DNA from 3 places in the Paenibacillus sp. NPDC055715 genome. Region 3 is predicted to be linked to each of the others. Evidence: predicted binding sites of a transcription regulator. Region 3 holds the regulator's gene; each other region holds the start of a gene.
The links. The regulator Rex, encoded in region 3, represses fermentation and respiration genes when NADH is low (regulators of the CRP and FNR family bind a similar motif). The targets are predictions, from matches to a motif close to TTGTGAAATATTTCACAA.
Positions count from the first base shown of each region.

Region 1: lpdD (prenylated flavin chaperone LpdD) is a predicted target of Rex. The motif match lies at 4,635-4,652, and genes of this name have one in related genera.
Region 2: nirB (nitrite reductase large subunit NirB) is a predicted target of Rex. The motif match lies at 6,943-6,960, and genes of this name have one in related genera.

Region 1 covers NZ_JBSHGA010000002.1:18,009-28,526, forward strand. The annotation lists gene ACWGOO_RS04385 (S8 family serine peptidase) at 1-2,462, shown strand, start outside; gene ACWGOO_RS04390 (hypothetical protein) at 2,731-2,970, shown strand; gene ACWGOO_RS04395 (hypothetical protein) at 3,788-4,348, shown strand; gene lpdD (prenylated flavin chaperone LpdD) at 4,681-5,031, shown strand; gene ACWGOO_RS04405 (hypothetical protein) at 5,041-5,628, opposite strand; gene ACWGOO_RS04410 (helix-turn-helix domain-containing protein) at 5,851-6,000, opposite strand; gene ACWGOO_RS04415 (hypothetical protein) at 6,221-6,436, shown strand; gene fabV (enoyl-ACP reductase FabV) at 6,596-7,783, opposite strand; partial or broken gene ACWGOO_RS04425 (WIAG-tail domain) at 7,973-10,518, shown strand, end outside.
Region 2 covers NZ_JBSHGA010000007.1:112,554-123,071, reverse strand. The annotation lists gene rpoN (RNA polymerase factor sigma-54) at 1-852, opposite strand, end outside; gene ACWGOO_RS13720 (sigma-54-dependent transcriptional regulator) at 1,089-3,881, shown strand; gene ACWGOO_RS13715 (PTS sugar transporter subunit IIA) at 4,081-4,500, shown strand; gene ACWGOO_RS13710 (mannose/fructose/sorbose PTS transporter subunit IIB) at 4,503-4,991, shown strand; gene ACWGOO_RS13705 (PTS mannose/fructose/sorbose transporter subunit IIC) at 5,039-5,809, shown strand; gene manZ (PTS mannose transporter subunit IID) at 5,821-6,663, shown strand; gene nirB (nitrite reductase large subunit NirB) at 7,052-9,481, shown strand; gene nirD (nitrite reductase small subunit NirD) at 9,524-9,844, shown strand; gene ACWGOO_RS13685 (exosporium glycoprotein BclB-related protein) at 9,902-10,518, opposite strand, start outside.
Region 3 covers NZ_JBSHGA010000004.1:163,976-174,493, forward strand. The annotation lists gene ACWGOO_RS09205 (acetate/propionate family kinase) at 1-560, opposite strand, end outside; gene ACWGOO_RS09210 (3-hydroxyacyl-CoA dehydrogenase family protein) at 557-1,429, opposite strand; gene ACWGOO_RS09215 (AAA family ATPase) at 1,565-3,067, opposite strand; gene ACWGOO_RS09220 (hypothetical protein) at 3,060-3,593, opposite strand; gene ACWGOO_RS09225 (HipA family kinase) at 4,220-5,014, shown strand; gene ACWGOO_RS09230 (serine/threonine protein kinase) at 5,021-5,614, shown strand; gene ACWGOO_RS09235 (SDR family oxidoreductase) at 5,882-6,280, opposite strand; gene ACWGOO_RS09240 (cell wall elongation regulator TseB-like domain-containing protein) at 7,010-7,534, opposite strand; gene ACWGOO_RS09245 (amidohydrolase) at 7,572-8,876, opposite strand; gene ACWGOO_RS09250 (redox-sensing transcriptional repressor Rex) at 8,863-9,516, opposite strand; gene dinG (ATP-dependent DNA helicase DinG) at 9,562-10,518, opposite strand, start outside.

The sequences.
Region 1 (10,518 bases), on a different contig from region 3:
TTGAGATTGAGGGCGGCTATGATTATGGTTATGTGGAAGTGTCCAAAAATAATGGCGACACTTGGACCGAACTGGGTAAATTCTCTCATAGCACAAACGGAAAAAAATGGACTCCGGTCTATTACAATCTGGATAGCTATACCGGCAACGAGGTTCAATTCCGCTTCCGTTTGAAGTCGGATAACAGTGTGGACAAAAACGGCTGGTACATTGACGATTTCCGTGTGCTGGGTATTCCAGCTTCGGCAGTGACCAAAGATGTAGTACCTGAGTCGAATATCAAGCTGGAAAAAGCGGAAGAACAATTCCCGCTGTACAAAATTACAAGCACGGAAAAGAGCGAATTCCAAGAAAAAGTGAAGCCGGCGGAAACAGCGGTGGACAGCGGACGTGTCGGTCTCGACAGTCTTCCAGCCAGCGCCACGGTTACCGTACTGGAAACCGGACGCTCGGTGAAAACGGACCCGACCACAGGTAAATACAGCTTCACTCACGTAGCTGGTGATTATACGCTGAAGGCTGAAGCCTACGGGTATGTGCCGCAAACGAAACAGGTCACCATTGAAAATAATAAAGTGGTGAGAGCGAACTTTAGTCTCCAAGCGGTACCTCATGGTACAATTCACGGGGTTATCACCGATAAGCAATCCGGTGAACCGATCCGAAAAGCGAAAGTGCTTGTACTGGAGGATGCGCGCATTGCTCCGGTAGAGACGAATGAGGCTGGAGAATTTACGCTGGATGTACTGGAAGGGACTTATACATTATCTATGGCAGCGGAAAATTATTACAGCGACAGCATCACTGTCACAGCACCTCCGAACGGTAGTGTGGAAGCGAATGTCAAATTGAAGCCTTTCATCGGCTTCCAGGGAGGCATCGCCTATGATGACGGTACCGGGGAAAATGCCAGAGTCTTTAACACAGCAGGCAACTCCTGGGCAGTCAGAATGACACCTGAGCCAGAGGTGGCTCAAGTGACAGGAGCGTCGCTGCGGTTCTGGAATTCAACCTTCCCGAATCCGGGAGGAACGGCGTTCAAATATTCCGTATATGATGCATCTGGTGCGGCAGGCGCACCGGGACGTCTGCTGGCTGGTCCATTTGACGGCACAGCCGTTCGGGATGAAACACAATGGACGACAGTACAGCTCCCAGAGCCGGTAACGGTTCGAGGTGACTTTTACATCGTCTATACGCAGTCTGCTGTAGGCAGACAGTCGCCGGGTCTTGCTTCAGACGAGAGTGGACCGAATGCGCTTCGTAGCTGGCAAGGTGTAGGCGGGGAATGGAGCCAATCGCCTGAGGTGGAGGGCAATTACATGCTCCGGGCGATCGTCAGATATCCAGTGAATACTCCAACGATTACAACACCAACGAAGGCAACGTATACGAAGGAAGGGACAATTACCGTTACAGGTACTTCCCCGGCAGACGGGGCGGACATCCAGCTCTTTAACGGTAATCAACTTGCTGGCACAACCAAGGTGAAGGATCGCCAGTTCAGTCTGGCGGTCAATCTTCAGCCGGGTGTCAATCCGTTGAGTGTTCAGGCGGCGGTATACGGCAAGTTGACGGATCGTTCCGAGCCAGTGGTTGTCATACTTGACCAGACTAAACCGGGTCTGATCTTGACTTCGCCGGATGAAGGAGCTCGTACAAATGCGGGTGTCGTCAGTGTAACCGGTACGGTGTACGACGAGTTCCTCACCGACTTGACAATTAACGGTGAGCCAGCCGAATTTGGAAGTGACGGCAGCTTTAACAAGCGTCTGCTTGTTAATAAAGGGGAAAATCAGATTACGGTAACGGCCAAGGATCTTGCCAAGAACGTAACGACGGTTACCCGTTCAGTGTATGTCGATACAGCTCTGCCGAAGCTGGAAAATATCAGTCCTGCTGAGGATGTACGTATCAGTCCAGGGCAGCCGGTGCAGGTATCCTTCGACAGTGCGTCCGGATTGGAGGCATCCTTCCATGTGGAATTGCCTTTCAATCTGACCACCTTGGCCCGAAACGAAATTCCGTTAAACGAAACTTCGTCAGGTCATTATGTAGGAACTTACTTCACTTCCTCTTCTCTGAGCCTGAAAGGCGGAGTCATCGTGATCCGGGTAAGGGATGCAGCAGGAAATGCAGTGGAGACAGAAGCATCCGGAAGATTGTATGTAACGAAAGATGGTGGGAATCCACCTACATCCAATGAAAAGCCTGTAGCCATTATTCAGGCGAATGATTCAGCCAAGAGGAACAAGAACGTACAGTTTAACGGAAAAGCCTCGCGTGATGTAGACGGTAAAATCGTCAGCTATAGCTGGAACTTTGGCGATGGCGATACAGCGTCCGGCTCGAAGGTAAAGCATAAATTCGCTACATCTGGAACGTATACCGTGGAGTTGACGGTGACAGATAATAATGGCGCAAGCGGTAAAGCTGCGCATACCATCACAATTCGTAAATAGGTACTATGTTTCCGTCCAGTAGGTAGTGTGTAAAAAGGTAAAATATCAGGTTGGTCTTGTCTAGCATTCAGGGCGAGCTCATTTAGACGGATTAAGGCTGTATGCAACTGGAATCTTGGCAGCTCCATTACGGTTGATAGTGATAAACGAGGAAAATGAGGGCATAGCAATATTGTAGATCGGTGTTTAATAGCCGATCTACTTTTTTTAAAAGGGATGGTGATTATATTGTAATTTAAGTGGGGATCTCTCTTTAAGAGAAAAGGAAATGGGTTTATGGGTTATAATTCTGCGAGTAAATTCATCAGAAAGACTTACGGAAAGAAATATGGATGTAGTGAAGGGGCTAGGCTCTATAAGTTTAGGAAGTATTACAGAAATGAAGGAAGAACTGGTTAAGTTGGATTTAATAGATTTGCAAAACTTGAAAGGAGACATCAACGCTCAATATGATTTTCATAAAACGATGAGTTTTGTATTTTCATTGATGATTTCTTTCCTTTCGTAATTCTTGTTATTCTAACATTCATGATAACTTTGGCGCTTAGGGTAATAGATATTAACGAGAAAAAGCCCAGCCCAGAAAAGTATTTTGATGTAGTAGGTAGCTTATTTACAGATACAATTTTTCCTCCGTATATATTATATTTGCTCTAATTGTTGGGCTTCTGATTATTTACGCGGGTAGATTGATGTGGATATCCAGAATCAACTATATTGTGGAGGGCGCTTATGAAATAAAAAAGAAATTTGGAAGAAAGTAAAAATGATAATGACAATGGTCCCGAACCAGAGAACAAGCAAAATAATAATTTCGTCAATAATCGTCGAAATAATCACAGAAGGAAAAAATAATGACTGTTATTTGAACGAAAATTGATCGTTATCTGAGCTGTCTTGGACTTTTGATTTGGTAAATTTGTATCATGGAAAATCTCATAAAAGAACACACCGAGGCAACAACGCCCCGGTGGTCAGGCCAGCCATTGTGTCGACCTTTTTGATTTTTCAATAGACCCTATTGGAGTAATGACCATTACAAACATGTAATAATCTATTTCTTCTTTTTTTCATTCTTTGAAAGAAGTATAAAGAATATCACAATTAAAACAATACCAGTCAAACTGTAGATCATGTTTATATTTTCATTTTTAAATTGTGTAAAAAAAAGCCCAATGATAGCAATAACCAAAACAATCAGTGAAAATAACATTTTCATGTTCACTTTTACATAACCTCCATAAATTTTGATTTCTCTATTGCATTATACCATAATTTAGCATAACATAATTTTGTACCAAAAAAAGTAAAAGGAGAGATGTTCATTGAAATCAGTTCTACGAAGGTCTATTTCCAGCTTTTTAGTACTAATTGTTATGCTTAATGTTATGGGTTATGCCTCTGCAAGTTCCGTATCTGATAGTTCGAAGTACCAGTATTCTGATACTGAATTTGCTGAATTGGAAGAATTGTTCTATGCAATTGATGCTCTGCCGCAGGAAGTTTTGGACGCAGGACCTGAAGCAACATCCAAGTGGATAAGTGAATATACGGGTAAGACATTCGTAACGGATGGAAAAAATATCTACAATCCTCAAGGGGTTGTAGGTTGTATTGCTGAAGTTGGCTTAGCTATCGCTGAAAATGCATTTGCCTTTGCTAAAATTGCTAAAATCAAAGACGTGATTAAAGCAGGTGGAGGAATTATTAAATTTATTGGAAATTTAGTACCAGCTTTTAAAATGGCTCGAGAAGATGGTTATAGTGTAACTCGTGCGCTAACTTTTGCCATAACATACTCAGCTAAAGATGCTGGTCCAGAACTCATTAGTGCTGCTGTAGGCTTTTTCAGTATCGGACAAATATACTCAGCTTGTTTCGAGTAGATACTTCTTCAAACAACATTTATGGGCGTTTTTTTGAAAGTACATGAAGTGGCTATAACGTCAAATATATATACTAACTAGATTCGATAAAAATTCCTGTATCTAAGCCAATAATCTTTATGGCACTTGTTAAGCGAGGCAACGGTAACAAGCTGAAACATTGACAGCCTGCTCGGATCCCCTGCGTCAGAAGACCCACAGCAAGCCACCATTTACGGAGGTCTGCTGTGGGTCTTTTTGAATTGTGGAACAGCTCTGGAAGCGATAGAATGAATAGAAACATTTAAAGTGAATGTATTCACAATATTATTTTTTAGACAGGAGAGGATCATATGATTCATTTGCAAAAAGAATGTGGACGTATCCGCCTTGTGCTGGATGCCTATTTTATGGGAGAGGACATGGTCGTACTTATTTCCGGCGGCGATCAGCCCCATCTGGGAACGATTACAGCAGGAGCCAGACTGGAGCCAATCCAAACCGTGCAATTGCAAGCCCACAAGGAATTTTATATTACCGAAGAAATTGCCGTTCGTTTGCGAAAAGAGTTTGCGGGCAACTTTGCAATTTGTTGCGGGGCGCATATGGACCATGTAACGAAGGACGAAATTCGAATGTTGACGGACATGGCTATACAGTTGGGTAAAGAGCTGATCGATCAACTCAAGCAAAAACGTCTGTAGCCACCTCTTTTAAGAAAACTCCCGAATGAGCAGATTTCGGTATGGATATTTACTGTAAGGATACTTAAAAAGCAACGCAAAGCCATGATCCTCGATTTGTACGGATTTCAGTGCAGAGGATGGAATCAAGCTGCGAATCATCAGAGTAACCGCACGTTGGTCTTTCCGATTGATAGCTTTGGCTAAAGCAGACGCGAAGCACCGATTGCGCGCCAATTCGAGATACATCGGAAAAACGGCTTTGGCGATGGCGCGGTGAACCCTCGGTTCAAATGTAAACTGCACCGTACCCGGTGGAATCGTCGTTCCGTTTGTATAATAGAGCATCGGGGGTTGAGCTAAAAAGGAAATAAAGTAGCCGATGCCGTTCGTGCCTAATCCTTGTTTTGCGGCAAATGGCGCTACCGAGCAGAGAAGGGCCTTCATCCGATCCAAATTGCCATGCACCACAGCTCGTGACCATTGGACGGCGAAAGGACGACGGGTGGCAATGGCCTTGTAAAATGACAGCATGCTTGCGGATATTTTCCTAAGTGTGTCAACGTTTAAGCGTTTGTGAGGCGAACCCCTTCTGCGGGATGTTGCACGATATACCATAGCTCAGACCTCCTTGGCAGGATGCTCTCATGGAGCGCATTTTATCAGTAATAGGTACAATACTGTATGCCCGATCACCTCGAAAAGTGCTGAAAACAAGACGGAACGTTTAAGAGGCTTAACAAGTAGTAGAGGCAGATTATGCACCTTCCAGAATTCTCTCCTCCATTTAGAGTGTAAAAAAACCGCCTCCGGTAAGGAAACGGTTTTATATAACATATTTTATTCTTGCTCTGTCTTTTCGTTATTGAAAAGCTCGTCGGTATTATTGTCAGGGATAAATCTAATTACATCTGGAAGATCACATTCTAGAGCATTGCATATGTCGTTAATAATCTTCATCGCTATGTACTGCTCACTTTTTTTATACATTTCATTTTCGAAATTTTCTTCTTTATCCAAGTAATTTGTAATGGTTCGAAAGTAATCCTGTAATGTACTCACCTCGAAATAAGTGCTGTCCTGATTTGTAAGATTGTGGTATCCTAGAACGTATATATTGTTATTTTATATATTGGAGTTGAATTAGACAAATGATTGGGATTCCAGATGCTATGATGAATGGAGTCCAATCAAGGAGAGTGAAAGCCGTATGGCACGTACTCAAACACAAAAAGCGCTAAGCAAGGCGAAGCACGCCGGAAACTACGGCTCTGTACAGAGCCGCAAAACAAATGGTCATTATGGCGAGATATCGCAGCATGTGCGAATGAAGCCAACCAAGCAGGAACAATTACAAAGAGTCAAGCACAAGAAGCGAATCGTTCAGAGCGACGCTTTTTTTATTTTCCATCTTGCTAAGAAGTAAAAAGAAAAAGGAACCCGGTCAGGGACTCCTTTAGAGTCAAATGAATCTTAAAATTGCAATTTTTGCTTCATTTTGCTGTCCTCGCGCAGAGCGGAATACCCTCTGTCGGAGAACAGCTTTTTTGCTTTTCTAACATAACAACAACGATACTAAAACGACTTAGCGAACGGCAGGAATATCCACGATCGGATCAATGTCAGCTTCATAATCCACGTCATCGAATTCAAAGCCGAATAGCTGGAAAAATTCGTGGCGATATCCTTCAAGATCGGACAGCTCGTAGATATTGTCTGTCGTCAGCTCGTCCCATATTTTTGCAACCTCTACCTGTACGTCTTCACGCAGCTCCCAATCATCCATACGAATACGTCCTTCTGCATCTACTGGCGTTTCCGGAGCATACAGACGCTCGGCAAACAGACGGTAGTTTTGCTCCACGCAGCCTTCATGTAACCCTTTTTCCTTCATTACTTTGTACAAAGCGGAAATATACAGAGGTACGACAGGGATGGCAGAGCTGGATTGGGTAACTAGTCCTTTGGTAGCTGCGACGAAGGCGCGTCCGCCTGTGGCTTTCAGCTGATCGTTCAGCTCACGTGCTGTCGCTTCCAGATGATCCTTTGCACTTCCGATACTGCCTTCTCTGTAGACGGCTTGGGTAATATCTGAACCGATATACGAAAAGGAGAAGGTAGTTGCGGAATCAGCCAGTACACCGCCTTCACGCAAGGCGTCAATCCACAATTGCCAGTCCTCGCCGCCCATAACCTCTACAGTCCCATGCACTTCCTCTTCCGTCGCGGGTTCCAGAGTAACGCTGGTGACTTCGCCGGTGTGGAAGTTGACGGTCTTGTTTGTGTATGGTTTTCCGATGGGTTTAAGCACGGAATTAAACGTTTCACCTGTGCGGGGACTCGTGCGGCGACCGGAAGCGACACTGTAAACCACCAGATCGACTTGTCCCAGCTCTTCGCGAATGACTTCCACCGTTTTGGCTTTGATTTCATCCGAGAAGGCATCACCTGTCACGCTAAAGGATCGAAGCCCTGCTTCCTGAGCAGCCTTTTCAAATGCAGCAGAATTGTACCAGCCTGCCGATGCTGTTCGTGTGGCTGTAGCGTTACTAGGACGATATACGCCGATCGTATTGGCCCGCGCTCCGAATGCGGCAGTGATTCGGGAAGCCAAGCCATATCCGGCAGATGCCCCGATCACAAGCACATTACGAGGTCCCTGGATAGCAGGACGGGCCTGCACATAGTCAATTTGCTCCTGAACATGTTGGGCACAGCCCACCGGATGAGCAGTGGTGCAGATAAAGCCGCGTGTTCTTGGTTTGATAATCATGTTGTTGTAATTCCTCTCTTCATGTAGCGATCTTCACCCTTACTATTTTAACTTTTAACAATATTTTTTCAAACGTGGATTTCAGGTGAGTATTCTTTCACTAAAAAGTGTATCGCTTATCAGGGTGGCAAGTGCCTATGGGCCTGCATATGATGCTGTAACGATAAATACGAGAAGGGAGAGAGCTGCTTGAAGAACAAGAGCCGAAAAACCACCAGAAACAAAAAGCCGCTCTATTGTGTAATTGACCCGGATATGAATGAATTAAGTATGATACAGCGCTTGAAGCCACAGCCTGCGGAGAGGGAGACAGAAGCAAGACTTCATCAAGTTGCTTCTCCGCCTCCCCCAATGGCAGAGGAGCCGGAGCTACAGACAGCTGTCGAGCCTGAAGTCTATATCGAGTACGAGACGGAGGTTGAAAGTGCGTTTGCAGAAGAGATTGAAGTTTCGATGGAGGAACCCAAAGAGCCTGAGCTACTGCCTGATCCAATTGACGTCGAGGAAATTTTGAATAATAAAAAAGCGCCGCATGTAAATAATGCTTTCATCTATACAGACGATTTGAGCGATCTGGCTGTAACCGGGGAGAAGATTGCTCCCGGCTCCATAGACTCCAGTAAGCTGAAGCCAGAGAGCATCCAAACGGAAAACCTGGCAGATTATGCCGTTCATACGATTAAAATAGCCGACCGTGCAGTGACTTCTTCGAAGATTGCCCCGGATTCCATTACGGTGGAGCATCTGTCGGACGCATCAGTGACAGGCAGCAAATTGCAGGATCGTTCTATTGGTGGTGAAAAACTTCGTGATGGCAGCATCACTCCGGAAAAGCTGGCTGATAAGATTATCAGCGGCGATCATATTGCGAATGGCTCCATTGAGAGCCGTCACTTCAAGCAATGGATTGTATCTCCAGACATGCTTCAAGATCAGGCGGTCACCTCCGATAAAATTCGCAGCGGTACGATTCAATCTAACAATTTGGCCAATGAGGCCGTCGACAGTTCCAAGCTTGGAGATCAGTCTGTCACCACTTCCAAACTGCGGGATGGGGCTGTGGATGGTACTAAAATACAGGCTGGCAGCATTGAGAGCGCACACCTGACCGAGCATGCCGTTAATTCCCGGCATCTGGCCCCCGGTTCGATTAACCGCAAGCAGCTATCCAACGGAATTGTGGGCAAGGAACAATTGGAGGAAGGCGTTGTCAGCGGGCGTCATCTGGAGCCTGAGGCGGTCACCAGTGCGCATATTCAGGCCGGAGCGATTGAAAGGAAGCATCTGAGTCCTGGCTCCATTGGGGAAGAGCAGCTTGGAACCGGCCAAGTGACAGCCCGCCATCTGGCGGATCGGAGCATTCAGTCCAATAAACTGGCGGATCAGTCTGTAGGCTCGTTGCAAATTGTCGATCAGTCCATCACTTCATCCAAAATATCGGATCAGAGCATTTTACCGCACAAAATTGCCGATGAGGCGGTACTTACCAGACATATTGCTACAGCAGCCATACAAGGCCCTCAGATTTCCCCAGAGGCAGTCTCTTCCTTACATCTTCAGTCCGAAATCATCCGGAAAGATCATATTGCATCGGAGGCGGTTACGGAGCGGCATTTGCAATCCGGGGCTGTGACGAGCGAGAAATTAGGGAAGGGCGCAGTTTTGGATCATCATGTGGCGAATCAGGCTGTCAAGGAAAATCACATTGCTTCGAACGCTATTAAGTCTGACAAAATCGCTGACGGAGCGGTTACGGAAACCAAAATTGCCACAGGAGCGGTAACTGGAAATAAAATTGCACCTCAAGAAATTGCAGATGTACACATTGCACCCAAGGCTATTCGCGAAAACCATCTGGCGGACAACAGTGTGGGTGGAAAGGCATTGCAGGCTCAATCCGTCAGCTCGGCACATTTGGCCTCCAGCTCTGTGCTGAGCGAACATCTCGGGAACGGCAGCGTAGGAACCTCGGCCTTGCAAGGGCAGTCCGTTACCGCAGACATATTGGGTGAAGGCGCTGTTCAAACAGGGCATCTGGCGAGTGGAGCGGTATACTCCCATCATTTGCAGGATCATGCCGTCACTTCGTTGAAACTGTCGCCGGAGAGCGTGGCTACGGATAAAATTAATGATTTGGCGATTACAGCGCCTAAATTGGCAGAGGGAAGCGTAACTTCCTCCAAGCTGTCCGCACGCTCCGTGCAGCCATGGCACATTACAGATAAAGCAGTACAGAGCAATCATCTGGCTGTTGAAGCGGTGGAAGCGAATCATCTCGCTCCTGAATCCGTCACCTCCAACCATTTGCAATCTGCATCGGTCCAGACCAAGCATCTCGCTCCGGATAGTGTGTCCGGTCATGTACTTCAGGCGGAAAGCGTCACCTCGGAGAAGTTGGCGGCTCGGGCCGTGCAAGCGACCAACCTTGCGGAAAGCAGCGTCGGCCCTGCACATTTGGCTGCGCAAGCGGTACACACCCAGCATTTGGGGGCTGGAGCGGTACAGGAAACTGCGCTGGCCCAGAACGCTGTAAAGTCTACACATCTTGCGCCCGAATCTATCCAATCGGAGCACTTGCAAAACGGAGTCATTCAAGGGGAGCACATTGCATTGCAGGCTGTGGCTACCCCGGCCTTGCAGGATGAAACGGTCACCTCTGCCAAACTGGCGGAGGGAAGCGTAACTTCCACCAAGCTGTCTGCCCATGCGGTGCAGTCCGGGCACATTACAGACGA
Region 2 (10,518 bases), on a different contig from region 3:
CTCATGAAGAAACTGCTTCTCTTTCCCCATCGCCTGCTCCCGGAGCATACGCTGGTAAAAAGGATTAATCCCGATGCGTGGAACTGTGATATCATTAATTGTCACAAGATATTTATTTTTGGATTTTTCTACCAAGATATCTGCTATATGATACTGGTGTTCATATTGGGCAAATACCGCACCCGGATAAGGATTCAACTTGCGTATCTGGTCGGTAAATTGCTGTACCTCGCGAATGTCGATACCTAGGGCATCCGCGATTTTTTGTATGCGGTTACATGAAAGGTTGACCAAATGATACCGCACGATCTCTTCTAGGTAAACATCAACCTTGCCGGCATAACGTAGCTGTAAAAGAAGACATTCTTCCAGGCTGCGGGCGGCGATACCTGCCGGTTCAAAGCTTTGGATCAGAGCGAGTATATTTTCAACCTCTTCGGTGGGGACGTCAAGTATTCCGGCAACTGTACTTATATCCAACTCAAGGTAGCCTTTTTCATTTAAATTCCCAATAAGAAACATTGCAATCCTCTGCTGTAGTTTGGATAGCCCGCTGACCATCCCGAGTTGCGCTTGGAGATGTCTATATAAATTATCTGCAGGGTTAGAGACAAAATCCAAAAGATCTACCGGATTATCGTTTTTTCGTGGTGAATATTCTTGCGATTTACTTATTCTTTCGATGGACATGTCGACCTCTGTCAAATCAATAATCGGATTTTCATTCGCTTGCTCATGAAGATAGGACATTAGATCGGCTGAAGAATATTGAAGAATCGTGATGGCTTGTCGTAATTCAGGAGTCATAGCCAGCCTGAATGCTTGCTCTTGCTGTAATCCGTATCGTATCATTTTAGGTCATCTCCTTGGTGGGCAACAACGTAGCTTTCAATACCAACTTATTCATGAAGCTTATGCAATTATACTGCCAAGTTTGATCTTGGAAAACAAGTAATTTGATTAGGATAAATATGTAAATAACGAGGGGATCAGATTATTGTTTCGCTTGTCAGTTGATTTTTTTGTAGATATTTACTTCTTTTCTTCTATACTAATTAAATGAGAACTCGTCAGGCTGGGGGAATACTGTGAAACGAATTGATGAGATTTTAGAGTATATTGCCAAAGGCACAAAGAAACTGTCGGCAGAGGCTTTGCTGGACGGCAATGGAATTACGGCTGCGGAAATAGCCGATCGTCAGAATATGCTAAGAAATAATGTAAGCAAGGAGCTTAATAGCCTACTTCGCGCTGACTTGATTATTAAAATCAAGGGAAGACCCGTCAAGTTTTTGCACAAGCAGGTAATCGAGGAGATTTTTACGGTTCAGCTTAAAGAGAAACAAATCCAAGTAAACAGCATTCATGAAATATTGCTGCCTGGAGAGCAAGTCGATCCGTTTCACGCCCTAATTGGTTTCATGGGCAGTATGAGAAACCAGGTTGAGCAGGGAAAAGCGGCAATATTATACCCGCCGAAGGGCCTGCATACGCTGATTGTGGGGCAGACTGGCGTAGGAAAAACGATGTTTGCCAGATTAATGTATAATTATGGAAAATATATGAAGCGGTTTTCGGAGCAAGCACCATTTATCGTATTTAACTGCGCCGATTATTACAATAACCCTCAACTGCTCCTTTCCCATATTTTTGGACATGTGAAAGGAGCGTTTACCGGGGCCGATCGGGAAAAAGAGGGACTGGTCGAGAAAGCGGATGGGGGCATCCTGTTTTTGGATGAGATTCACCGGTTGCCTCCAGAAGGCCAAGAAATGATTTTTTATTTCATGGACACGAACAGCTACAACAAATTAGGCGAGTCGGAGCGTAAGCGGGGTGCGAATGTGCTGCTCATCGGCGCTACGACAGAAGATCCTAGTTCTTCCATGCTTAAAACCTTTATCAGACGGATACCGATTACGATCAACATTCCTTCCCTGCAAGAACGAGCAGTTGAAGAGCGGTTTTTGATCCTGAAGCATCTCTTCGCAAACGAGGCCCATCGTGTGAACAAGCCCATTAGGGTTGAGTTGGAAACGGTAAAAGCACTGATTGGCAGCGTAACCTATGGCAATATCGGCCAGTTGAAATCGAACATCCAGCTTGTGTGTGCCAAAGGATTTTTGAACAGCATACATGAAAATAAGGAAGAAATTGAACTCGATTTTAAAATTTTACCTGTTAATATCAAGGAATGTCTATTTAATATGGGGAAAAACCGCAAGGAGATTGCCGAAATGGAAGTGATCAGCTCCTCGCTGTATATTACTCCTGAAGGAAGCAAAGGAATGAATGAAGCAGATGCTTCTGAACTGCCGTTCAACCTTTACAAATTGATTGAAGACAAAATAGGTATGCTGAAGGAAGAAGGACTCGACGACAGCTTTATCAATAAGTTTATTACTACGGATGTCAATATTCATATCAAAAGCTTCTATAACCGATTTTATAACATCAAAGGGGGGCGGGAACGAATCCTTAAAATTGTGGACAAGAATATCCTGGAATTCGCTGAACAGGTGCAGGAGATGGCTCAAAAAGAACTGAGCAGAACGTACAGCGACAGGTTTATTTATGCCTTCAGCCTTCATTTGAGTGCTTTTTTAAAGCGAATCCGAGAGAAGAAATACGTCAGCAAACAAATCTATGATCCGATAAACGATCAGGATGAAGAATACAGACTGGCGCTGATTATCAAGGATTTGATCGAGGCCAAGTTCGAAATCAGCGTACCCGATGCCGAGACTACCTATGTGGCGATTCTCTTGAGATCGGTGGAAGAGGAGCATCAAGGAAAAGTGGGGATCATCGTAGCTGCACATGGCAACAGTACGGCGAGCAGTATCGTCGGCGTCGTCGACAGCCTGCTGGGAAGCTCAAATATTTGTGCAGTAGATATGCCTTTGGATGTTAGTCCCAGGGAAATTTTAGAGGTTATTATTGATAAAGTAAAGGACATTGACAATGGCAGAGGCGTATTGCTGCTGGTTGATATGGGCTCCCTGCTCAATCTTGAAGCAACCATTATGGAACGTGTCGGGGTCAAGGTGAAGACCATTGATATGGTTTCAACTCCTCTTACGTTGGAGGCCGTGCGAAAGGCCAGTATTTTTGATATGAATGTAGAGGAAATTTACCAATCTTTGAAGGACTTTCGTGGATATAACAATGGAAACGCCGAAGTGAAAGCGGAGAAGGCCAGTAATAAGGTGATCGTGACGGTTTGTTCTTCCGGCAAAGGCGCCGCAGTCAAGCTGAAGGAGTTTGTGGAGAAGGTCGTGTACGACTTAACAGAAGAGAAGATAGTCGTTGTGCCGGCAAAAGTCAGGGAATTGGATAAAATGGTGAAGGATTTACGGGCCAAGCATACGATTCTTGCGGTGATTGGAGTTAAGCGGCCAAGCGAGCTGAATGTACCATTTATTCCTTTGGAAAAACTGATCGAGGCAAGCGGTGAGCAGGCATTAAGAGAACTGTTGCTGAACAACCAATTGCCAGTTGTGCATGCTAACGAAAGCGTAGTCGTTAGAGAGCTATGCGAGGATACGCTAAAGGAGTTTATGACTTATTTGAATCCCCACAAAATCTTGGGGATCTTGATGAAATTCATTGAACAGCTGGAACAGGAATTGGTAGTCGATTTTCTGTATGCAAAGAAAGTTCAACTTGCTGTTCATACGGCTCATGCCATGGAACGAATGGTCATTGGAGAAGGTTTAATATATCAGGAGGATGTATCTTTGCTTGATCAACGAATTCTCGATGTGGTGAACCGTTCCTGCAATATATTTGCTTCCAGTATGAATTTGAAGCTGACCAATGATGAAAAATATTATATTTGCGAAATCTTAAGCGAAGTATATAACTGCATTCCCGAGTAATGGCGTAAGTGTATAAAACGCTTTCATATGTGTATCAATAATGCGGATATAGAAAATAAGCAGGTGGCGAGGAAAGACCAAATCCCCGGAATTGCCGAGGGTTTGGTCTTTTTTTGATGATTGAACGAATCATACAGAATGTTGGCACGAGACTTGCATATTAAGTATAGGTGAAGGATGTAAGGAGGGGGTGAAACAAATGATAGGTGTTATTGTTGGAACACATGGAAAATTTTCCAAAGAGATCCTAAGATCCACGGAAATGATTTTCGGCCATTTGGAAAATGTGGTGGGCGTAACGTTCGAACCTGGTGAAAGCGTTAACGGACTTGTTGAGAAGTACAAAGAGGCATTGGAAACGATTGATTGGACGGACGGACTGATCTTTCTTGTCGATCTGTTTGGCGGTAGTCCCTATAATGCGGCCAGCAGGATTGTGGCCGACTATGAAAAAATGGACATTGTAACAGGGGTAAACCTGCCAATGATCGTAGACCTGCTGACAAATAGAGGATTGGAGAAAGTGGAGAATCTGAGTGATCTGGCAATCCGTGCGGGTCAGGATTCGATGAAGTCTTTTCGTATCATCCGAGACATACAAATAGAGGAGGAATTATAGGTATGGAAATTTCATTTGTTCGTATTGATGATCGTCTGATCCATGGTCAGGTGGCTACCGTGTGGGTGAAAGAAACGAAGTGTAACAAAATTATCGCCGTCAGCGATGAGGTGGCTGCGGATACGCTGCGCAAAACCTTATTATTACAAGTGGCGCCGCCGGGAATTAAGGCTTATGTCGTCACGATTGAGAAAGCGATTGAAGCTTACAACAACCCTAAATATAACGATTTTAAGACCTTATTCCTGTTTACCAATCCGACTGATGTACTGCGGGTCGTAGAAGGTGGGGTACCGTTTACATCGGTAAATGTAGGTGGAATGTGCTTTAAAGAAGGCAAGACACAGATTACCGGGGCGGTGTCCGTAGATAAGCAGGATGTAGAGGCATTTCATAAATTGCACGAAAAGGGGATTGAACTGGAAATTAGAAAAGTGGCCAGTGATCCTAAAATCAAATTGATTAACAAGCTCCAAAATGTCCAGTTTTAACAGCAGGTTGACATAAGAGCAAGTTGGCATAAGAGAGGGGTTTAAACATGAGTGTTTTTGAAATCGTAATGGTAACGCTGGTTGCAGCCATTTGCGGAATGGGCAGCGTTTTGGATGAAGGACAGACTCATCGGCCTCTGGTTGCGTGTACACTGATCGGTCTTGTCCTAGGCGATCTCAAAACAGGTATTATTCTAGGCGGTACGCTGGAATTGATGGCTTTGGGCTGGATGAATGTCGGGGCGTCTATGGCTCCGGATTCCGCTTTGGCCAGTGTAGTCTCAACCATATTGGTTATTGTTGGGCATCAGTCGATCGGCGCCGGAATTGCCGTTGCGATTCCGATTGCGGCTGCCGGACAAGTGTTGACGATTTTTGTTAGAACGATTACCGTGTTCTTTCAGCACTTAGCAGATAAATATGCCGAATCTTCAAATTTCAGAGGAATTGAACTATGTCACTTCATCGCCCTCCTTCTTCAGGGGTTGCGCGTTGCTCTGCCTGCCGTATTGGTGGCTATTGCAGCAGAAACCGGCCTGGTTACGACTTTGCTTGATGCTATCCCGGAGGTTGTTACAAGAGGTCTGCAAATAGCAGGAGGATTCATCGTCGTTGTAGGGTATGCCATGGTTATTAACATGATGGCAGCCAAATACCTTATGCCTTTCTTTTTCTTGGGCTTTGTCATTGCGGCATTTACGAGCATCAATCTGGTTGGGTTTGGGGTCATTGGAGCGGTTCTGGCTCTGCTGTATATCCAGCTCAGTCCTAAATATAGTCAGCGAAAAGATCAAATGGATGAAATTGAAGAGCTCTAAAGAAATACCTAATGAAAGAGTGGGGTACTATGGAAGAGAAAAAATTGACAAAAAGCGATCTAAACAAAATGTTTTTCCGTTCATGGTTCCTGCTGGGCTCGTTTAACTTTGAGCGTATGCAGTCAATTGGTTTTTGTGTCACCTTGATTCCGGCAATCAAGCGGCTATACAGCAAGAAAGAAGACCAAAAAGAGGCATTAAAGCGGCATCTGGAGTTTTTCAATACTCAACCGTTTATCTCAGCACCGATTATGGGCGTAACAGCGGCTATGGAGGAGCAGAAAGCGAATGGCCAGCCGATTGACAATGCTACTATAAGTGGAGTGAAAGTCGGCTTGATGGGGCCTTTAGCCGGAGTAGGGGACCCTATTTACTGGGGAACGTTACGCCCGGTTCTGGCTGCGTTGGGCGCTTCCATTGCTTTGTCCGGGAGTATCATCGGACCTGTCCTTTTTTTCTTGCTCTTTAATGTTCTTCGCCTGGCAACCAAGTGGTACGGGCTGAAATACGGCTACCAAAAAGGGACGGAGATTGTGTCCGACATGTCCGGAAACCGGTTACAAAAGCTTACGGAATCGGCCTCCATCCTAGGACTTTTTGTCATGGGCGCACTCGTATCCAAATGGACTACCCTGAATGTGCCACTTGAAGTATCCAGATATACTCGTTCGGATGGAGTAGAGGTGGTTACGACGGTACAGATGATTCTGGATCAATTGATACCTGGTCTGTTACCTCTCTTACTGACTTTTTTGTGCATGAGACTGCTCAAAAAGAAAGTGAATGCTATAGCTCTGATTTTTGCTTTATTCGCAATAGGAATTATTGGATACGCTCTGGGTGTATTGGCTTAAGCTAATTTGTAAAGTGATCCGGTCAAGTAGCCATCCCTGACCGGAAATCTGCTTTTTGAATATGAGGGGAAAATCCAATTCATAAAGGTTTACTCCTGTTCTTATTTCAGAGATATCTTGGCACAAAGAACCAGCTTGGGAAAACGGTGTTGATGGATATTTGAAAACGCTTTCGTAGAGGTTAAGGAATGATCATTTATAAAATTGGATTTCAGGTTCTTACCATTATCCCTTGATTATGAATAGGGAAATCCCTCGACACTTATAGTTTGAGGTACATTGTGATCATAGTCACAATGTACCTCAAACTGCTACATTAGAATAGAAGCATAAGCAATATTCATAAGAACGTTGGGGAATGTCGTCGAATGAATGGAGGAACCGGTTTATGATAAGCAGTAAACAGAAGCTTGTTGTTATAGGAAACGGGATGGCTGGTATCAATACGGTCGAACAAATTTTGAAATTAACAGATAAATACGATGTTACGGTCCTTGGAAATGAGCCGCATCCGAACTATAACAGGATCATGCTTTCTTATGTTCTGGAAGGTAGTAAAACCATTGAGGACATCATACTGAACGATTTGCAATGGTATGAGGAACAAGGGATTTCTTTATATACAGGGAAAATGGTGCGAAGCATCGACGGTGAAAACAAGACGATTCACACCGAAGATGGACTAGAAATCAATTATGATGTGGCTTTGGTGGCTACTGGCTCACAATCGTTTATTTTGCCCATTCCGGGGAAAGACCTGCCGGGGGTCGTCGGTTTCCGCGATATCGCCGATTGCTCGGCGATGCTTCAAGCGGCAAGAACCTATAAAAAGGCAGCTGTCATTGGCGGAGGACTATTGGGGCTGGAAGCGGCTAAAGGCTTGGTCAACTTGGGTATGGACGTAACGGTCGTTCATTTAATGGAGGATCTGATGGAGCGTCAGCTCGACCCGGAAGCCTCTGCGATGCTAAAAGCAGAACTTGAGCGCCAGGGAATCAAGTTTGCTATGCAAATGCAAACTGCAGAGGTGTACGGTCAAGATCGGGTACAGGGACTGCGCTTCTCGGATGGAAGCGAGCTGGAAGCAGATTTGCTAGTTATGGCCGTCGGGATCAAGCCTAACATTCAGGTGGCTGTGCAAAGTGGTATAGAAACAAACCGTGGAATTGTAGTCGATGATTTGATGAAGACTTCCATGCCAGATGTATATGCTGTAGGGGAGTGTGCTGAGCACCGTGGGATCTGTTACGGCTTGGTTGCGCCGCTGTTTGAACAGGGAAGTGTAATTGCCAAACATTTGGCAGGTGCGAATACCGAAGGCTATGCGGGATCAGTGGTTTCCACTAAGCTCAAAATTTCAGGGGTGGATGTTTTCTCGGCTGGCGAATTCATAACTGCTCCTGAGCATACGGTGATTGTAGCAAAGGATGAGTGGAAGCACACATACAAAAAAGTGCTGCTTCGTGAAAACAGGATTGTCGGAACTGTACTGTTCGGAGATGTGAGCGAATCGGCTAGTCTTCAAAAATATGTGCGGCAGCAAACGTTGATGACAGATGAGATATATGGACAACTCATGGGTACCGGATGCAGTAAAGACGGGGCTAAAACCTTATCCGCTGAAACGATGGCTGATGATGAAATTGTCTGCGGCTGCAATGGCGTGACCAAAAAGGCGATTGTCGATGCGATCAATGAAAATGGATTGACCACAGTCGACGAAATTAAGGCATGTACGGGGGCAACACGGTCTTGTGGAGGGTGCAAGCCGGTCGTTGAACAAATTCTCCAGTATGTTCTTGGAGACAGCTTCAAGACGACAGCCAAGCAAGGAATATGTGGCTGCACAACATTGAGCCGGGATGAAATTGTTGCAGCTATCAAAACTAAAGGTCTTACAACGACGCGTGAAGTTATGAATGTACTTGGTTGGCATAATGATGAAGGATGCTCCAAATGTCGCCCGGCGCTGAATTATTACTTGGGTATGATTAACCCGGATACCTATGAAAATGAGGAAGATTCCCGTTTCGTCAACGAGCGGTTGCACGCTAACATTCAAAAAGATGGAACGTTTACAGTTGTTCCAAGAATGTACGGTGGTGTAACAACTCCAGAGGATTTGAAGAAAATAGCTGATGTTTCTCTTAAATACAACGTGAAAGTGGTTAAAGTAACAGGAGGACAGCGGCTAGATTTGATTGGTGTTCGTAAAGAGGATTTGCCTAAAGTATGGGAAGAACTCGATATGCCGTCGGGATATGCCTATGCGAAATCACTTCGTACAGTTAAAACCTGTGTTGGATCACAATTCTGCCGTTTTGGCACACAGGATTCCATGGGAATGGGAGAATTGCTGGAACGGAAATTCGAGAGACTGGATTTTCCGGCAAAATTCAAATTAGGGGTTAATGGATGTCCACGCAACTGCGCGGAATCATGTACGAAGGATATCGGAATCGTAGGTAATGATGGAGGCTGGGAGATTTTTATCGGCGGCAACGGCGGTATCAAAGCACGGCTGGCTGATTCGCTCTGCAAAGTGAAGACCGACGATGAACTGATTGATATTGTGGCAGGCGTGATGCAGTTCTACCGTGAAACAGGTCAATATATGGAACGCACTTCGGAATGGGTGGAACGGATCGGCCTCGAAGAGATTCGGAAGGCTGTCGTTCACGATGTAGATCATCGCAAAGCTTTAATAGAGCGGATCGAATTTGCACTGCAACAGGTTGAAGATCCATGGAAAAAGATTATCAACGATGCCGATTCACGCAGAAGTTTATTTGAAGTCGTTACACTGTCTGTTGTGTGAATAGTTTTTAAATAATGCCTTAAGAAGGGAGCAATGAAGCGAATGATCAAGCATGCTGAGTGGCTTATTGTCGGTCACAGTAAGGATTTCCCCAATAGAATTGGGCGGACGCTCCGGTTGGTTGATAACGAAATTGCTGTTTTTCGCACTTCGGAGAACAAGCTTTACGCTGTTGAAAATTCCAGCCCGCATTCCAAAGGAGGGCCGCTTACCGAAGCGATGGTATCTGGTCATTACATTTATGACCCGCTATGTGATTGGAAGATTGATTTGGAGACGGGTATCGTTCAAGAGCCTGATCACGGACAAATTAACACATTCACCATTCGGGAAGATGGAGAAGAAGTTAAAATATTATTTTAATGCAAATAAGAAGAGGCTCGGCAGGAACAAGTCCTGCTGAGCCTTTTTTGTCTTGGATCAGGTAATGGTAATGCCTGCGCTCGCATAACCCACGACGGTGTTCACGAGTGAAAGACCTGTAGCCGTCGCGGAGAAGACCATCAATAAATTCGTTTGTGCGGTTACCGGTATAGCCAATCCAGTAGTGATGCCACTGGAGATGGTACCCAAGGATATATTGCCTGTCAGTGGTGGTGCTAATGTCACTACCGCTCCTGGAACTGCTGTGTAGCTGTTATTAGGTGTAGCCGAGCTAAACAACTGGGCAGTAATCGTCGCGGTTGAGCCAATGAGAGTGAGCGCAGCCGTTGTACTAAAATATCCGGAAATCGATGTAATGACGCCATCCCGGGGAACGGAGAAAGCAAAGTTGATCAGTGGACCGACAACCGTTCCTGTCAGGTCAATGGCCCCGCCTACAATGCTAATCCCTGTTGCCGAGCTTCCAAAGCCGATCAAACTTGTGGTTCCAATCAGCCCGCCGGCAACGGTCGTCAGAATAGTAGGTCCTCCCGAAGCAAATGGAATGATCGCCCCCGAACCGGTGGCTCCAGTAACGCCCGCAACGCCAGTGGCACCGGTGGCGCCAGCCGCGCCCGTGGCACCGGTGGCACCGGCAACGCCCGCAGTGCCCG
Region 3 (10,518 bases):
ACATAATCATGGGAAGTACCATGGGCACCGTAACGACGAACCTTATATTTATTGTACAATACTCTTGGAATAGCGTACATATAAGCTTTTTCAGGCATCGTTTGGTGGAACGAGGTATCAAATACTACAGTCTGCGGCACATCGGGCATATTCGCTTCTGCGGCTCTAATCCCCATCATTGAAGGGGGGTTATGCAGTGGCGCAAGGTCAAACAGGCGACGGATTTCACTTTTGGCTTCTGGCGTAATCAGAGCTGACTGCTTGAAGATTTCGCCTCCATGAACCACACGGTGGCCCACAGCCTGAATTTCGCGAGTATTGGAGATTACACCATGTTCAGCATCGGTAAGTGCGTTTAGCACTTTACGGACGGCTGTAGTGTGCTCCAAAATTTCGCTAACCTCAGTGTATTCTTCTTTATTGGTTGGCTTATGCGTCAGGATGGATGAATCCATACCGATGCGCTCTACCAATCCTTTTGCCAGAACGGACTCGTCCGTCATATCATACAACTGGTATTTAAGGGAAGAACTTCCTGCATTGATTACGAGAATTTTCATACCTGCTCACCATCCTTGTCGTACTTGAAGAAGCCTTCGCCCGACTTCACTCCCAGATTACCTGCACGCACCATTTTCTTCAGGACGATGGACGGACGATATTTCAATTCGCCGAATTCACGGAACATGCGCTCCAGAGCAGCCAAAACGGAATCCAGACCAAAGCGGTCAGCCATTTCCAAAGGGCCATTTTGGAAGCTGTAGCCGATTCGCATAGCATCGTCGATATCTTTAGCAGAAGCAACACCCTCTTGAAGCACGTGAGCTGCTTCATTGATTAGCAGGCAGATGATACGGCTTGTTACGAAGCCTGGGGATTCATAAATCATAACCCCTTTTTTCTCCACTACTTCTTCAACGAACATTTTCGTGTTTTCGAACGTATCGTCCGAAGTTTTCAAGCCACGAATAATTTCCACAAGATCAATGCGGGATACTGGATAGATAAAGTGCATGCCAATAACACGCTCAGGATACTTGGTCGAGCTAGCAAGCTCGGTCAGGCTCAGCGTGGACGTATTACTTGCAAGAATAATGTTGTTTGGACACACATGATCCAGCTCTTGGAAAACAGCTTTCTTCTCGTCCAGATTTTCTGTAATGGTCTCAATGACCATGTCACAGCTTCCAAGCTCCGCCAAATGGGATACTTTCTCAATGCGAGATAAAATCAATTTTTTCTCTGTTTTTGTAATAGCCCATTTTTCCAGTTGCTTGTCCAGACTCGTTTCAATCATATTGTAAGCGTAGTCTAATTTCTCTGGTGTCTGCTCTACTAACAGCACGTCAATTCCTTTGGACGCGAGCATTTCAGAAATACCCTGTCCCATAGTGCCGCCGCCGATGACGCCGATTTTTTTAAATTGCATGGTTCTTTACTCCACCCTTTCTTGATCACTCTCATATATTGTATCATTCTTTGTCGAAAAATACATGTTTATGTCCCAAAAGATAATAATATATTAGCACGGATTAAAAGTAAAAAAAATAACCAGCATAAAAAATTATGCTGGTAATAAAGCATTTTCACTAAATTGACATCTAAATTGATCCCCGGACAGGGTTTCTTCCTTCATAAGGATGTCAAGAGAGTTGTCGAACACTGGACGATGCTTTTCGAGCAAATCCAAAGTACGGTTATGCAGGTCGTCCATAATCTCACCATTTTCCCGCATGAGCTCTTCTTTCGTTACCATTTCCATGTTCATAATGCCGAGTGAAGTCAAACCGGAAGTCATCATCGTATGAACAATGTTCAGCGCCTGCTCAAAATCGTTACTAGAGCCTGTACTGCGACCGCCATAGTACATCTCTTCCGCCGTAGCCCCTGCGAGCGAGATCATGATCTGCTCCTCCAGGAACTGCTTGGTATACAAATAATGCTCTTGCTGTGGATTGTGCCGCACATAGCCGAGCGCTTTCCCACGCGGGCTGAGCGCTACCTGGCTGACACTGCCCGGACGAACGATTTCAGCCATAATAGCATGTCCTAGTTCATGAATCGCTACACGTTTTTTCTCTTCCAGCGTTGATTCACGATCCGTTTTCTCACCCATCATCACCTTGTCAATCGCCATCGACAGATGCTTTTGCGCAATCATTTCCTGTTCCTGTCTCATCGCATAGATTGCCGCTTCGTTCATGACACTTTCCAGCTGTGCACCGGAAAACCCGTAGGATTCCTCAGCAATTTTGTCCAGATTCGCATCTTCCTGAATCGGTTTGTTTTTAGCATGGATTTTAAGAATATGAAGACGGCCCTTCTTGTCAGGCAAGTCCACTTGAATATGACGGTCAAAACGCCCTGGACGCGTTAAGGCGCTGTCCAGCATTTCTTTACGGTTTGTTGCCGCAATGATCAAAATGCGCGGAGTATCTGCCGAATAAATGCCATCCATTTCTGTCAGCAACTGATTCAAAGTCTGATCATATTCACGTTGCTGTCCACCCTCACGCTTACCGCCAATCACGTCGATCTCGTCAATAAAAACAATCGCATTTTCCTTCTTTTCCTTGGCTGCACGAGTACGGGCCTCCCGAAACAACTCACGGACACGACCTGCACCAACACCCACGTACATTTCAACAAATTCACTACCTGAGGCGGCAACAAATACAGAATTGGTATAGTGTGCCGCTGCCTTCGCCATCAGCGTTTTTCCTGTTCCCGGAGGGCCTGTAAGCAAAACGCCTTTTAATGGACGGATACCAAACTTGGAAATTTCATCATGCCGATTCAAAAAATCCAGCGCTTCGCGCAGCTCCTGCTTCGCGCTTTCTTGCCCGCCGATTTCCTCAAAAGTCAGTTTGTCCGGGCCATTCTTTTTACGTTTACGTTCTTGCCCAGCTCCTACAGCCAAGCCTCCACGTGCATGCATGAGCATTAACAAGCCGCTGAGCATCACGCCTGCAATAAGAAGGGGGACAATATTCACCCCGATAAAAACGAGAAATATAATGGTTACCGGCACAATGCCGATTAGTACTTCCTTGATCCATCTAGGCATTAGGCCATACCCCCATTTGCTGAGATTGACGTGGCAAAACGATAAACTTGGTCGCTTTACCTTCACTGAGTCGGATATAGACGTTGTTAGAATCCATATCGGTATCGGCCTTGATACCGGCTTTTTTCTTTTTCATCTGCTCGACGGTAGATGGAATTTGGGTGTATTTTTTATTTTCCATCGCTTCCGCTACCGGAAACATCGCCTCAGACCACCACTGGTTCAACGCTGGATTGGAATGATCGGCAATGTCCAGCTTAACTGTACGGCTGCCGATGATGGACTGTCCTTTTTGCTTAACTACATTGACCAGTCCGGCCACATCTGCCTGCGGTTTGAGATCCAGATTCAAAACAACCTGATCCGGTTTAATATCTATTTGAGCGCTTGTCACGCCGGGATATTGAGAAACCAGTTTTTCCAGAGGACTTTGCATTGTAACCTGACGGTAAATGAACCATCCTCCAAACAGCAGCGATGCTGCTAGAACCGCCGCAACAACGATAGGAACTGCACGCAATTTCAAATAACATCCTCCTCTCAAAATGTAAAACCCAGCAGAAACGGAATGAATGTCAACAAATAAAACAGACTGCATGATCTACAGTGATCCGCAAGTCTTTTTCTATCATTTTTGTCTATCACTTATAAAATATAGTATATCATAACGTATATCTAATATCGAAGGCAATGTGTGGGTGAGTTGTGGTTGGGCAAAATGTTTGGTTATGGTGGTGGGAGATGCTCCGTGAATAATTTGATCTTACGATCGCTGTTGCCAGCCATAAAGATGAATTTGCTTTAGGAGAGTGGTTAGTTTCTTAGGAAAATAAAGTATGAGACTGAATATGCAAAGTCCACGCGGCTTTTCATATTACAAAACCGCCAGAATTCGATTACCACTGATAAAAAAGCTTACACATTCATCAATTCAATTCTGTCCGTTGATTCAATGATCACAGCGGGAACAATATAACCTTGTCAAGCCGATATCTACGATAATTTAACTACCGAATTGTTTTCGTAAAAACAAGGATAGAATTGGGTTGAAGCGGCTCTTCTTCTTCAATAGGATCATATCTATACCAAAACTCACTGAGGGACATACGCTAGACTAGAACCAAATAGTCCCATTTTGGAGGAGGCAGGATCATGATTCAGGCCGTCAACTATATTAAACCACTTATTGGATGGAGTTTGCCTCACTTGATGGAATGCAGCGATGGTCATTTATATGTAGTCAAACTGTCAAGCAATCCTCAGGGAGTTCGGGCTCTTGCGAATGAGATGATATCCTGCTGGATAGCAAAGCGATTAAATCTCCCTGTTCCCGATAGTCACGTTATCTACATTCACGACACTTTAAGGATTCAATACTTAAACCTAGGGTACAATCTAGGACATGGTCCTCATTTTGGTAGTCGATATGTTCCTGATTGTACGAACCAACCTACAGATGTAGAACTTGCCGGTTGTATTAACATTACTCAGGCCGCTGATATGATTGCATTTGACTACTGGTTGGATAACAATGACCGTTTTTTGTGGCAAGAATCTGGCCAAAATATCTTGGTCTCTAGGGGGGAGTTTCCAAAACTGTGGATGATTGATAATGCCAATATATTCAGTGGACCAAACTGGACGGTGCAGTCGATGTTAAATTCAGTTTCTACGCATCGCATGTTTTGGGGATCTTTGTATGCTAAATTTGTTCCCTTTTTGGATGGTCCCAATCCATTTGGAAAAGCAATGGCTAATATCACAGCACTACCTATAGGCGATCTGCTTGAAGTTATGGCTGTAATGCCAATTGAATGGGGGGTTACTCATGAGGAAATCGCAGCAGTCTCGTATGCTTTAAATAGCCGCAATAGGAATCTCCCCTATTGGCTGAGTCTCCTGCAAGCTAATTTTCCAGTGTGGAAAAGTCATTTCGGAGGGGTGTGATAAAGTATGACAGTCTTCAATATCCAGGTGTACCCTGGCGTTCATCGGCCTGATTCTCCCTATGAGGTACAGTGGTGCAATCCGGCAGGCTTACCCTTTCTTGGGGCAGGCGCACAAGGTGCAGTTTTTCAGCTATCGACAACTACTTGTGTCAAGGTTTATGCTAATGAGTTCGATACTCAGCAGGAGGCTGACTCCCTCCTTAGGGCCTCCTCCGCATCGTTTGTTCCCCAAGTTTACGAGGTCGGTCAAAACTATATCATAATGGAATTTATTCGAGGACAAGGCATTAAAGCGTTTCTTTCTGTCCAGCAATCATTTCCTTCTTTTCTTGCTAAAGGATTGTTAACGATACTTTATGAAATGAAACGAGTTGGATTTACTAGGATTGATACTGCATTGCGCCATGTATACGTTACGCCCGAGGAACAGATCAAGGTGATTGACCATGTGAATTCGTATAAGACAGTCCAACCATATCCGGCAAGAATGCTAAATAGTCTTGCGAATATAGGTTATTTAGCCCCTTTTATTCACTATGTCAAGAGGGAAGACCCAGCGATATACACTGAGTGGAATCAAGCATCTATTATTCCTTAGGATCGAATTGACAATTCAGGACTTATCTTCAGTATTTAAGATGAAAGATTATTTCCAAGCCGAATTTTTATACCGTCCTTGAAGTTTTTATTCCAACACTTTATTTTTCAGTCTAAGTCTTTATTTCCACATAACAGTTAGTTAAGTAGGTAAGAAAAGGCGCTTCGCTGGCTTACAGCCAAGCTCGCGGGGTTGCTAGTTAAAAAGACGCAAATACGAACTTCATCGTATTTACGTCTTTTTTATTTATTTTGATTTTTTAGTCTATTACAGGAACATCATCCCGCCGTCGACCAGAGGAGATTGTCCTGTCATGTAATCGGAATCCGGGCCTGCCAGGAAGGATACAAAGGCGGATACGTCTTCCGGTGTAGAGAGACGGCCAAGAGCAATTTTACTGCCGAATTCTTTGGTTGCATCGCCTGTAGCTTCGCCTTTAGATGCCGTAGCCGCAAAAACCTGATCCCGGTTGGAAACATCGACTTTAAGCGCAAGCGAGCGCCCTCCTGCTTTTGTGATCTCACCAGCAACACTTTGGGCCGTTTCTTCATTCAAATCCACGACTGCCACTGCGAAGCCATCTTGACTGAGGCGTAAAGCAATAGCCCGTCCAATCCCTTGACCTCCACCCGTTACTAATGCAACTTTCCCATCCACTTTACCCATGTTCATGAATCTCCTTTTTGTATAAGTAGTCATGATAACATAGCCACAAAATTATGGGTTACGTTAGTCTGCACCTACAATTAAACCATTTTAAGGAGAAAATTATTATAATCTATGTAATAGACTTCATATTTAACCTGTTTAAAGGAAATTCAAGTAATATAAGCTGAGCTTGAAAGATACATGTGGAGCCACTGCGCAGGCGGATGGTGCTTCCTATCGCTTCCGCCTACTCCGTTTTTATGCACATCTATGATAAACAATACTCAAACAAAAAAATAAACAGACGTAAATACGAAAATAATCGCATTTGCGTCTGTTTAGTCTCACATTCAATTCGAACCGCACATTCTTTCAGGAATACAGTCATTCGAGAATTGCTTATTGAATAGCGATCTAAGTAAAAAATCAGTTCTCTAATTCTTACAAAACTGAAATAGGCTTGGGGTGCTAATTCAAGAGACAAGCGCAGCGGCGTCCGTGCCCCCTACCCCCACCTCCCATGAAAAGAGTGGTTTTTGGAGTGGCATTATGGCGGTTAGCCAGCGAAGTGGGCCATTTGAATCTGAAGAAGCGAAGCGTTCGCCTTTGCTATGGGATTCTTACCTTGAAATGTTTCATATAATCAAAGAATCCCGTAGCAACAGCGATCGTAAGATCAAATGGACTACGCAGCGTTCTGGCGCTCCTAACACTCTCAAACCACCATCAACCACTCCCCACACCAGCTCAGTTATTGGGCAAAGTATACTTTACCCCCACCGATCCCCCATCCGAGAAGCGATAAAAGGTATAGTAATGATGACTGCCGTCGTCGTAAAACAGCTGCCACACATATTGACCGTTAAATACACTTGGCTGAAGACTCACAATATCTACACCCGGAAGCTGCTGCTGGATCATCGCCGTCATTTTTTGCTCGTCGACTCCGTTTTTCAGTAGCTCGGTATGAACACCGCTAGTATCTGCGACAGGTACATTCGGTTGCCCCTCTACTTTTTGAAAAGGGACCCACACTATTATGTTTTCATTCTGAGCGTTTTTCCCCTGAACTACCCAATATACTTGATTCCACACAGACTTCCACGTCTGCGTCGTACTAACCAGACCACCCGATTGCTTGGCCTTTACGATAGCGGCATTTCTCTCAGTCACCTGGTCTTGAGTAACGTAGGAATAATACCAGAAAATGCTGACCAGGATCAGTATGACGGCCAGAATAGCGACGGCTATCCATTTTTTCTTATTTTTCAAACCTGTGCTTCCTCTCTAAGGGGATGTGACACCTGAATTAGCGCGACAGCAGCCCTTCAAAGGCGGCTTGTGCCTCATGCTTGATACGTTCCTCATCCATAGTCAGGCACTCACCGTTTTTCACAACCTGACGACCGTCTACCCATACATGAGCCACGTCTTTGGCGCTTGCAGAGTATACGGCATGAGATATGAGATCCGTACGCGGCAAGAAATGCGCCTGATTCAGATCGAGCGCGATAAAGTCAGCCTTGTTGCCTGCTGCCAGCGCTCCTACCTCTTTCAAGCCAATCGACTTCGCTCCATACTCCGTTGCCAGGCGCAACGCCTCACCCGCAGGAACTGCGGTGGGGTCGCCCGATACTCCCTTGTGAATGAGCGCTGCCAGACGCATTTCTTCAAACATATCCAGGTTATTGTTACTAGCGGGACCGTCTGTTCCGAGAGAGACAGTAACGCCTGCACGCAGCAGGTCGGGCACTCTGGCCACACCACTTGCCAGCTTCAAGTTGCTGCCCGGATTATGTGAAACCGCTACACCACGTTCAGCCAGCAAAGCTATTTCTTCGTCATTCAAATGAACGCCATGGGCAACAAGCGATGGACGGGAGAAAAAGCCCAGCTTATCCAAATGTGCAACCGGACGTAAGCCGTAGTCGCGTACGTTTTGTTCTACTTCGGCAATGGTTTCGGACATATGCGTATGCAACGGTAAGTCCAGATCATGCGCTGCCTGTACGAATTTTTCGATAAACGCAGGCGGGCACGTATACGGCGCATGCGGAGACATCATGGTCGTAATGCGACCGTCTGCTTTTCCATGCCAATTACGCGCAAAGGTCACAGCCTCAGCCAGCTTGATCCGCTGCTCTTCCTCCGAACACAGTCCAATCGCTCCACGCATCAGACTGGCACGAATGCCAGACTCTTCAGCTACACGAGCTACCTCGTCCATATGATCGTACATGTCCAGGAAGGTTGTTGTACCGCCTTTCAACATTTCCAGCACGGACAAGGACGTACCCCAGTACACATCCTTAGACGTAAATTTTGCTTCCATAGGCCACATTTTTTCCTGAAGCCATACTTGAAGAGCCAAATCGTCCCCATACCCACGCAATAGAGACATCGCCGCATGGCCATGTGTATTGATTAGCCCAGGTAAAAACAGCAACCCGTTACCGTCAATCGCTTCTGTCTCTTCATCACCCGCAGGCAGAGTTTCGCCAATGTAAGTGATGCGGCTGTCCTCTACGATCATATAGCCGCGGATTACCCCGGTCTCTGTTCTATTCACGGCAAAAGAACCGTTTTTAATCATCCATTTATTATTTGCTGTCATGTTGCGTACCTTCCTTTCGGTCCTCTAAATAATAAGCGAGGCTTAACAAATCCGTTGTAAAGTCTGTGGCATGTACCCGGATGCTCGCAGGTGTCTTGAGAATGGTGGGTGCAAAATTCAAGATCGCTCCAATGCCATTCTTAATAAGCTTGTCAGCCACATGCTGTGCTTCAAAATCCGGTACGGTAATAATCCCGATCCGAATGTTTTGTTCCTTCACAGTCGCTTCCAGTTCATCCATCGGCTGTACGACCAGCGTATTGATCCTGGTTCCGACTTTATCTGGAACCGCATCAAATACCGCTACAATTTTCATATTGTCTTTTAAATAAGCATTATAATTCGAAAGGGCTTGCCCCAGATTACCTGCTCCGACCAATACCACGTTAATTTGCTGGTCGATTTTCAGGATATGGCGTATTTTCTCGATAAGATAAGTAACGTCATAGCCGATACCCTTACGGCCAAAATCTCCAAAATACGCGAGATCTTTACGGATTTGAGCCGGATTCAGATCCAGTCTCTGTCCCAGCTCCTGGGAAGAGACCGTAGCCACTTCCCGTTTGTACAGTGTATTCAGATAACGTAAATATACGGGTAACCTCCGTACGACAGCCTCTGAAATTTTATCTGATTTCATACTTGCTCCCCCTAATTGTAACAGACATGTTTAGATGTCCGTCCGTTATGCATCTGTCCCCGGGGCGGATTGAAGCCATTCGGCGATGCGGGGCACCATTTGCTCCGTCGGCATATGCTCCATTTTTGGTCCCGGTAACGAGTACAAAAAGTGCTTTCCGTAATAAGATTCGATCACACGCGTATCGTAAACGATAACGACTCCGTGGTCGCTCGCCGTACGTACCAAACGTCCAAATCCCTGTTTGAAGCGAATGACAGCCTGTGGAACAGACAGCTTCATAAAAGGATTTTTCTTCTGCTGCTGGAGCAGCTCACTTTTAGCCTCCAGCAGCGGGTGATTTGGCGGTTGGAACGGCAAGCGGACGATGGCCAGACACGTCAACGCCTTGCCCGGAATATCGACGCCTTCCCAGAAGCTGCTGGTTCCCAGCAACACAGAAGCTTTGGCTTCCTGAAAACGTCGGGTCAGCTTGCTGCGGCTCCCACTGTCCACGCCCTGCCCCAGCACGGTGATGTCACTGGAAGACAGCGCTTCCTTGAGCGGCTCATACACCTGCCGAAGCATACGGTAGGAGGTAAAGAGAACGAGCATCCTCCCCCGCGTCGCTTGAGCAGTCGCGCCTAGCGAGCTGACGAGCATATTTACAAAATGCTCGTCTCCCACACTGCCCTTCACGCTCGGAAAATCCCTTGGGATGACTAACAGCACCTGATCCCTGTAGTTGAAGGGTGACGGAAGCTGCGTAGTCATCAGCCGCCCTTGATCTACGGCCTCCTGCAAGCCGAGTTGATCGGTCATGTACTGAAACGACTTATCCACCGACAAGGTAGCAGACGTCAGAATAATGCTTCTTTTTTTATCAAAAAACATTTCTTTCAGCTGGCGGCTCACATCGACGGGCACCGCATAAAATTGCAGCGACTTGCTGCGGAATTGCCCGCTCGCTTCGAGCCAGTATACGGTCGTTTCATCATCCAGCCGCATGAAAAAGTGCAAGCT